2 regions of the Kaistella carnis genome follow, and region 2 is predicted to be linked to the other one. Evidence: riboswitches for the same ligand, from Rfam matches in the RefSeq annotation. Region 2 holds a riboswitch; the other holds the start of a gene.
What was found. Region 2 has a riboswitch for cobalamin ahead of EIB73_RS07475 (TonB-dependent receptor plug domain-containing protein). Riboswitches for the same ligand answer to the same signal wherever they lie in the genome.

Region 1 (4,435 bases), 1.3 Mb from region 2:
GGTTGTGGCGATGGTAAAATATTGACCATGTGCATCATTTACCTTTTAGCCGGCGCATTTGCCACCGTTTCAAAAGCCACCGGAAGTGTAGATACCATCGTTAATCTCGGTTTAAATTATATTTCGGCAGCGTATTTTCCGGTTGGGATTTTTGTGATTGCGTCTTTTCTGTCTTTCGCTTCCGGGACGTCGGTTGGCTCGATTGTTACTTTGGGACCGATTGTTATTGATCTGGCAGAAAAAAGTGGTTCTCCGCTCGGTTTAATTGGCGCGGCTTTGCTTTCGGGAGCGATATTTGGAGATAATCTTTCCGTGATTTCCGATACCACGATTGCAGCCACTCAAAGTATGGGCTGTGACATGAAAGATAAATTCAGAGCCAATTTTAAACTCGCGCTTCCGGCGGCGTTAGTTGCCATTCTCATTTTTGTTTTGATAGGATTCAATCAGGAACCGACTTCCGTTATTATGGAACAAAAGGATTTCAATTTCATGCTGATCCTTCCCTACTTACTGGTTATTGCGCTTTCTATCATCGGCATTAATGTTTTCGTAGTCCTATTTTCAGGATTGCTTTTCGCCGGAGTTTTAGGAATGGGTTATGGAACGTTTGGTTTAATGGAGTTCGCAAAAAACACTTATGAAGGATTTACGAGCATGACCGAAATATTTTTACTGTCGCTTCTTACAGGCGGTCTAGCAGCCTTGGTTGAAAAGGCGGGCGGAATTAATTTCCTACTCAGAAATATCAATAAAATAATCAGTTCAAAGAAAACCGCTTTATTAGGAATCGGCGGTTTGGTAAGTGTGGCCAATTTTTGCGTTGCCAATAACACCATTGCCATTTTAATCTCCGGAAAAGTCTCAAAAGAAATCACCGACAAGTATGAATTAAAACCACAGGAAAGCGCATCGGTGCTTGATATATTTGCATGTTATGTTCAGGGGATTATTCCTTACGGCGCCCAAATATTGATTTTGATTTCTTTAAGTAATTTTAAAATGAGTTACACCGATTTGGTTCTGAATTCTTTCTACCTGCATCTTCTTTTGGTGATTACTTTGGGTTCAATCATATTTAAAAACACTAAAAAATTAACGTTAAGCAAAACAAAAATTTAAAGTAAAATTAATGAGCATTAAAAATATTATTTTCGATTTCGGCGGCGTGGTAATGGATTGGAATCCGCGCTATTTTTTTAAAGATCATTTTAACGATGATGAAAAGATGGAGCATTTCCTGAAAAACATTGCGACAGATGAATGGAATGCAGAACAGGATCGCGGCAGAACTTTAGCAGAAGGCACAGAAATTCAGGTCGCAAAACATCCGGAATGGGAAAAAGAAATTCGGGCATATTACGACAACTGGACGACGATGTTGAAGTCTGATATTCCTCATAATGTTGAAGTTCTGCGAAAATTAGAACATTCAAAATATGAGCTTTTCGGATTGACGAACTGGTCGGCAGAAACTTTTCCGTACGCTTTGGAAAACTATGATTTCTTTAACATATTCGAAGGTAAAATTGTGGTTTCCGGAACTGAAAAACTCATTAAACCAGATCCAGCGATTTGGGAAGTTTTATTGGAACGTTATCAGATCAAAGCCGAAGAATCAGTCTTTATTGATGATAACGCCAAAAATATTGAAGTCGCTAAAAGCTTAGGATTTATCTGTATTCATATTAAAGAAGATACGGATTTGGAAAAGGAAATGAGAGATTTAGGAATTCAGTTTTAAAAAATAAAATGCCAAAGTTGATGAACCTTGGCATTTTTGATAAACTTATTTAATTTTTAATGAATCGATGAACGAGTTCTCCTTTTTTCGTTTGTAATTTCAAAAGATAAAACCCTTTTTCTAAAGTAGAAACCTCAAGAGATTTTACATCTAGTGCATTTTCACTTCTCACCACTTTGCCTTCTACATTCAGAATCTGATAATTTTCGATCTCCAAATTTTCCGAAAAATAAATTTGATCAGTCACTGGATTTGGATAAAACTTGACAGAATTTAATATTTCACTCTTAGTTCCTAAAATACAGTTGTCCTGAATTGGTACTGAAACATTGGACGGCAAAGTATCATTACAATCTTTAATTATTTTAGAGAAAGTTGCATTTCCGGTCAGATTGATTAGCGTTAAACCATTTGTAAAACCATCTTGAAAGTTTAGGGTTTCAATGTTGTTATTTTGGGCCAGAATCGTTTTCAACACAGGATTGTTGCGAAAAGTTATATTTGTCAATAAGTTATCATTAACAGACATCCAGTTCAGTTTTGTAAGATTAGTCAAATCTAAATTTGTTACTTTATTTTTGTCGATATGAAGACGTTCTAAAGTAGTGTTCTGTGACAGATCCAAAACAGTAATTTGATTATTTACTAAAAATAACCTCTTCAGATTAGGGAGTGTTCTAACGTCAATTTCCGTGAGTTTATTCTCATTAATATAAAGCGTTTCAATATTCCCATTAAGCGGCAGCACAACTTCAACCAGAGCATTTGAATTCAATTCTAAAGTTTTCAATGCAGATAATGAACTAACATCTAATGTTCCTGCCAATTTGTTCTCGCGTAGGTTTAAAGTGGTAAGTTTGGTATTTTTAGAAACATCAATGGTTTTAAAATCCTTTTGAGTCAAACTGAGTTCAGTTAGATTGATAAAAGCTTCAATACCTTTTACATTGGTAATCAACGGATAACTTGCAAGGTTTCTCATTGAAGTCAAAGTTTTTGCTTCTTCAAAAGAAATCTGGTGGTCTATGTTGGCATCAACAGCCGGATAGGCTTTGATGATGGCATTTTTAAAATTGATGTCAGTAAACTCCACATTTTGCGCCGAAAAGAAACCTCCGACGAATAAAAACAATAATGCTTTTTTCATATTTCTAAATTTAATTATTCAATAAAAAGGAGAAAAAAGAAATATTGAAATCGTCTTACATAAAAACGACGACGAGAAAAAACAAGAATGTTTTCCCAGTTCAACATCTCTTTTTTCCCGAAGAGATTATTAATAAAAATAAGGCAGGTCTCCTGGCTTGCTGGTAATTGTCGGCCTTCCCAATGTAGAATCAGTGGCACGAAATGACAATACTTTTTATAGCATACAGTTGCGGGTACAGCTCAAGATTTTAACTTGATTCCCTATTAATGTGATCTGAATTTTTCAGATTACAACCTTATTTTATCAGTCGCAAAGATAAATTTTAAACTTAGGAACTGAAACTGACATTTATCAGCCAAAAAAAATCCCTATTTCTAAGAACAGAGATCATATGAAATTGTATTTAATACTAATCTTCTCGATTTACCAAATCCATAGAAAATGCAGGCAGGCAAATCGCCAGATAATCACAAGGATTTTCAAACGGATTGCTGTACCGAACTCTTGCTCCTTTTTCAATGAGAATGCTTTGTCCCGTTTCTAAAACTACGATTTCTCCATCGATCTCAAATTGTTTTTTGCCTTTGATGATATACGTGAATTCATCAAATTCAGGAGTTTGAAAAGGTTCACTCCAGTTGGGTGGTGCCACCATATGTGCGATTGAAATACCAGAATTTCCGGTGGAGTTTCCCCAGATTTCTTCGATGAGTTTGCCGTCAGTTGTCGGAACAATGAACGGTGATTTTTGAATTTTATATTTTGACATCTTGATTTATTTTTAAGAAGTTTAAAATTACAAATTAAAATTTTATTTCCGTTTGAATCTCTTTCCGTACATTTAATTAATCTTAAAAAATTTAAAAATATGATACGTTCAATTTTAGCAACTATATTTTTTATGTCAACAACACTCACCTTCAGTCAGACTCTTAAAAAGGTTTCTTATCAGGACGGCGCTCAAAAACTCAGTGGTTTGGTAACTTCGAATGCTGGAAAGAAACTTCCTGGAGTTTTAATTTTACCCGCCTGGAAAGGAATTGATGATGAAGCCAGGAATGCTGCTTTAGATCTTGAGAAACAAGGTTACATTGCTTTTATCGCAGATATTTATGGTGAAGGAAACATCCCCACCGATAACGCTTCGGCTGCGAAAGTTGCAGGTTATTACAAACAAGACTTTAAAGCCTACCAAAAACGAATTTCATTAGCCCTGGAACAATTAAAGAAAAGCGGTGCTAATCCAGAGAAAATCGCAGTAATTGGCTATTGTTTTGGTGGAAGTGGTGCTTTGGAAGCGGCAAGAGGAAAACTTCCTATAGTTGGCGTAGTATCAATTCACGGTGGTTTGGCAAAAGATCCAGCGAGAATGAATGAACCACTTTCTGCAAAAATTCTGGTGGAACATCCAGCGGATGATGCAAGTGTGAAACCTGAAGATTATGCACAGTTGGTAAAAGAAATGAATGACGGGAAAGCCGATTGGCAGATTATTACATATTCAAATTCGAAACATACTTTTACAAATCCTAAATCGCCGG
Region 2 (4,435 bases):
TCCTATTTTGCTTCATGATAATTCTGCAATGCCCTACTTACGCGACAAATCTTTATATCTGGGGATTGCGATGCGGAAGAAAGAATTTCAATATGAAAGTAAGTTTGCCATTATCGAAATTCCTTCCAGGATTTTAGGGCGATTTGTTTTGCTCCCTACGGAAGGTCCTGAAAAAAATGTTATTTTACTGGAAGATGTGATCAAATTCAATCTTCCCCACATTTTCTCTTATTTTGGTTATGAAGAATTTGAGGCCCACTGTTTCAAAGTAACGAAAGATGCAGAATTCGATCTGGATAACGACATAAAAACAACGCTGGCCCAAAAAATTGAAAAAGGAGTTAAATCGCGTAGAAAAGGCAAACCAACCCGCTTTGTTTTTGATAAAGAGATGGATAAAGCCTTGCTTGAATTCCTGATTCGTAAATTAAATCTAAGCAAAAAAGACAGCATAATCCCAGGTGGAAAAATTCATAATTTCCGCCATTTTATGGAATTTCCCGAAGTTTTCGAAAAGTATAAAAAACCGGAAGAAAGAACATCTTTTGATCATCCCGATCTTGTTGGCAAACGAATTACCGATGTGATTCAAAAAACTGATATTTTACTTTCTTTCCCTTATCATAACTATACGCCGGTCATCGATTTGTTGCGGGAATCAGCCATGGACCCGGAAGTGAAATCGATTCAAATTACGGCGTACCGATTGGCGAGCAATTCCAAAATAATTAATGCCTTGATCAATGCAGTGAGAAATGGCAAAGAGGTCACCGTGATGCTAGAACTGCGCGCGCGTTTCGATGAAGAGAACAATCTAAAATGGAAAGAAATTCTGGAACAGGAAGGTGTAAAAGTTCTGGTTGGAATTCCTGATAAAAAAGTTCATGCGAAGTTGTGTGTCATTAAAAAAAGAGCGCACAATAAAACCATCCAATACGGTTTTGTAAGTACCGGAAACTTTAATGAAAAAACCGCCAAAATTTACGGAGATCATCTTCTGTTGACTTCCGACCGCGTAATTATGGCAGATATCAATAAAGTATTTACGGTACTTCGGAAACCCAAACATGATGTAGTTTCGGAACTTAAATCTTGTAAAAAACTTGTGCTCTGCCCTGAACTGATGCGCGAAAAAATCATAGCACAAATGGATAAAGAAATCGAAGAAGCAAAAGCCGGCCGAAAAACGTTGATCATCATAAAAGTTAATTCTTTAAGTGATCGCGATTTGATTCAGAAATTATATGACGCAGCTAGAGCCGGTGTTGTAATAAAAATGATTGTCCGCGGAATTTATTGTGCGATCAATCAGAAGGATTTTAAAGAAAAAATAGAGGCCATCAGTATTGTTGATGAATATCTGGAACATTCCAGAATCATGTACTTTTATAACAAAGGGCATGAAGATATTTACATTTCTTCTGCTGACTGGATGACGCGGAATATGGACTACCGAATAGAGGCCGCCGCAAAAATAACTCAGAAAAATCTGAAGAAAGAGATCAAAGACCAGCTTGACATTCAGCTGAGTGACAACGTAAAAGCGCGTATCCTGGATAAAAAAATGCGCAACGAATATGTGAGTTCAGGCAAAATACCCATTCGTTCGCAGATCGAAATTTATCATTATCTTAAAAATAAATCTGTCCTGGATTAAACTTTAGCCTGATTTTTCTTAACCTCGAATAAGACAAAAGTTTTTTTTGATCTAAATAAGCCAAAAATTTTGCAGAAGCGAAATTCAAGAAAGATTTTCCATTTTTTTTGAACTTTTGAGATGTTTATTTTTTGATTTGTATTATGTTCTTTTGCGGTTTAAGAAGTAAAGATTTTTATTTTTAGATTGTTATTAAACGAAATTACTATCTTTGCACTGCTTTTAGAAAAGGGAATTGTGTGCAAATCACAAACTGTCCCCGCAACTGTAAATCACTATTTATTAATAAAAAATTTTTGCAAACAAACCACTGATTAATTTCGGGAAGGTGCAAAAATGTGAAAGTCAGGAGACCTTGCTGAAAGTTTTAACATAAAAAATAACTTTCGGAGGAAAGGTTGAAAATGAATCTAAAACACCACTTTTCGTCGGTTTTATTATGCTGTATTTCTATGAGTTTCGCTCAGGAAGTTGCCATTGATACCGTTTATATCTTCGACAGTCAGTTGAAGAATTCTAAAAAATTCCAGAAAATTTCTACTTTAAACGAAGAAGATCTGCTAAAAAATACGGCAAATATTTCCGATGTTTTACGGTTTCAATCGTCGGTGTACATCAAAGAAAATGGTCGTGGTGCCGTTTCTTCGCCTTCTTTTCGCGGAACCACTGCGCAACAGACTGCGTTCATCTGGAACGGAATTAATGTGAATTCCATTTTTTTAGGACAGGGTGATATTAACAATCTCAATCTTTTGGGTTATGACCAACTCGAAGTGAAATCCGGCGGCGGAAGCGTAATCTATGGAAGTGGCGCAATTGGGGGAAGTATTCACATGAACAATGAATTGGCTTTTAATAAAGGTTTTAACACCACTTTATTTTCAGAATTCGGCTCTTTTAACACCTTTAATTCTTTCTTAAAAAGCTCCTACAGCGACGAAAAATTATCCGTAAAAGTGTCTGGAAATTTTGTAAAAAGTGACAATGATTATGATGTTCCGGAAAAGAACTACACCAATTTGAACGGCGAATACGACAACCGTAATTTCAATTTGGGAGCCGCTTACAGGATCAATTCGAAAAATACCATTTCCTGGCAAACTCAAATCTATAACGGTGTTCAACACTACCCTATTTTCTCGGAGTCGGTGACGAAAACGAAATATATCGCCGATACTTTCCGAAGTCTGGTCAATTGGAATTTTCATACAGAAAAAGTGCAGAATATTTTTCGGTTGGCCTATCTGGAAGATGAATTTCAATATTTCAGCAATATCAACAAAGCAAAGAGCAGCGGTGGAAGTGCGAAAATTTATTTGGCGAAAAATGATTTCAATTATATTCTTAATGAAAAACTGGCATTTAATTTCATAGGCGAATATCAACTGAACAAAGGCCAAGGTTTTCAGTCCGGAATTACAAATGTGGAAAGAAATGCAGGTTCTATCGCAGGTTTAGTGAGATGGAATCCTTCGCAAAAAGTTAATTTTGAAGCCGGACTCAAGAAAGATTTTGTAGAAGCAATTGAAACTCCGGTTCTATATTCGTTTTCAGGAAAAGTCAATGTAAATAATTGGTATTCCCTTATTTTTAATGCTTCAAAAAATTTCAGATTTCCCTCATTTAATGATCTCTACTGGCAACCGGGCGGAAATTTGGATCTGAAATCAGAAACCTCGCTGCAGGCCGATCTGGGAAATCGTTTTCAGTACAAAAATTTTAAATTGAATGTAACGCCATTTTACATCAACATCGAAAACATGATTCGTTGGTTGCCGAATTCTGGCGGGATCTGGTCGCCAAGCAACATTAATAATGTAGAAAGTTACGGATTGGAATCTCAACTTGATTTTGTAAAAGATTTCGGAAAAAATAATGCAAAATTCTCTCTTGGATACATTTATACAAATTCAAAAAATGTAGAAACCAATCGGTTTTTATCATACGTTCCTAAAAATAAGATCTTCGGAAATGCTTCTTATCGTTATGATTTCATCGAAATTTATGCGCAGGGAATGTTCAATGGTTTAACGTTTACCAGCGAAGATGAAAAATTGGGTTCCGCCCTGAAAAGTTATTTTGTAATGAATGCAGGACTCCATATAAAAATCTTAAAACACTATCAAATTGGTTTCAAAGCGAATAATTTATTTGATCAAATCTATGAAACTACAGCCTACTTTCCTTTGCCAAAAAGGAATTATGCAGCTAATCTCTTAATCAACTTTTAAAAATAAATAGTATGAAATTTCCTAAAATTCTTTCGTCGGTTCTTGCACTTACTCTGCTGTTCAACATTTCCTGTAGAACTGAATCTGATGAACCAATTGAACTTCCAAAAGGTGCATATGAAAACGGAATATTCGTTCTTAATGAAGGGAATTTCGGAACTCCAAGTGCATCAGTTACTTTTCTTTCCAACGATTTAGCAACCATTGAACAGGATGTTTACAAAAAAAATAACGGTACCGATCTGGGTGATGTATTACAAACCCTAACTTACAATGGCGATAATGCTTATCTGGTTTTAAATAATTCAAATAAAATCACAGTTGTCAATCGGTATACCTTCAAAAAAACAGGTGAAATCACGGCTCAAATCAATCAGCCGCGTTATATTACAATTGCCAATAATTTCATTTACGTAACGAACGATGAATATTTAGGTCCAAAATCTGTGACTATTTACAAATTATCTGATCTTTCTTTTGTTAAAAAAATCGCATTCACAGATACGGCAGAACGCATTGTTGAAGCAGGTGGAACTATTTTCGTACA

Region 1: it holds a riboswitch for cobalamin, as region 2 does, so the genes downstream of both, EIB73_RS01405 (T9SS type A sorting domain-containing protein) here and EIB73_RS07475 (TonB-dependent receptor plug domain-containing protein) in region 2, are expected to answer to the same signal.

Annotation. Positions count from the first base shown of each region.
Region 1 is NZ_CP034159.1:327,999-332,433, reverse strand. It holds gene EIB73_RS01415 (Na+/H+ antiporter NhaC family protein) at 1-1,122, shown strand, start outside; gene EIB73_RS01410 (HAD family hydrolase) at 1,133-1,744, shown strand; gene EIB73_RS01405 (T9SS type A sorting domain-containing protein) at 1,794-2,891, opposite strand; cobalamin riboswitch at 3,017-3,207, opposite strand; gene EIB73_RS01400 (cupin domain-containing protein) at 3,304-3,663, opposite strand; gene EIB73_RS01395 (dienelactone hydrolase family protein) at 3,796-4,435, shown strand, end outside.
Region 2 is NZ_CP034159.1:1,631,445-1,635,879, forward strand. It holds gene ppk1 (polyphosphate kinase 1) at 1-1,657, shown strand, start outside; cobalamin riboswitch at 1,853-2,033, shown strand; gene EIB73_RS07475 (TonB-dependent receptor plug domain-containing protein) at 2,062-3,888, shown strand; gene EIB73_RS07480 (DUF5074 domain-containing protein) at 3,900-4,435, shown strand, end outside.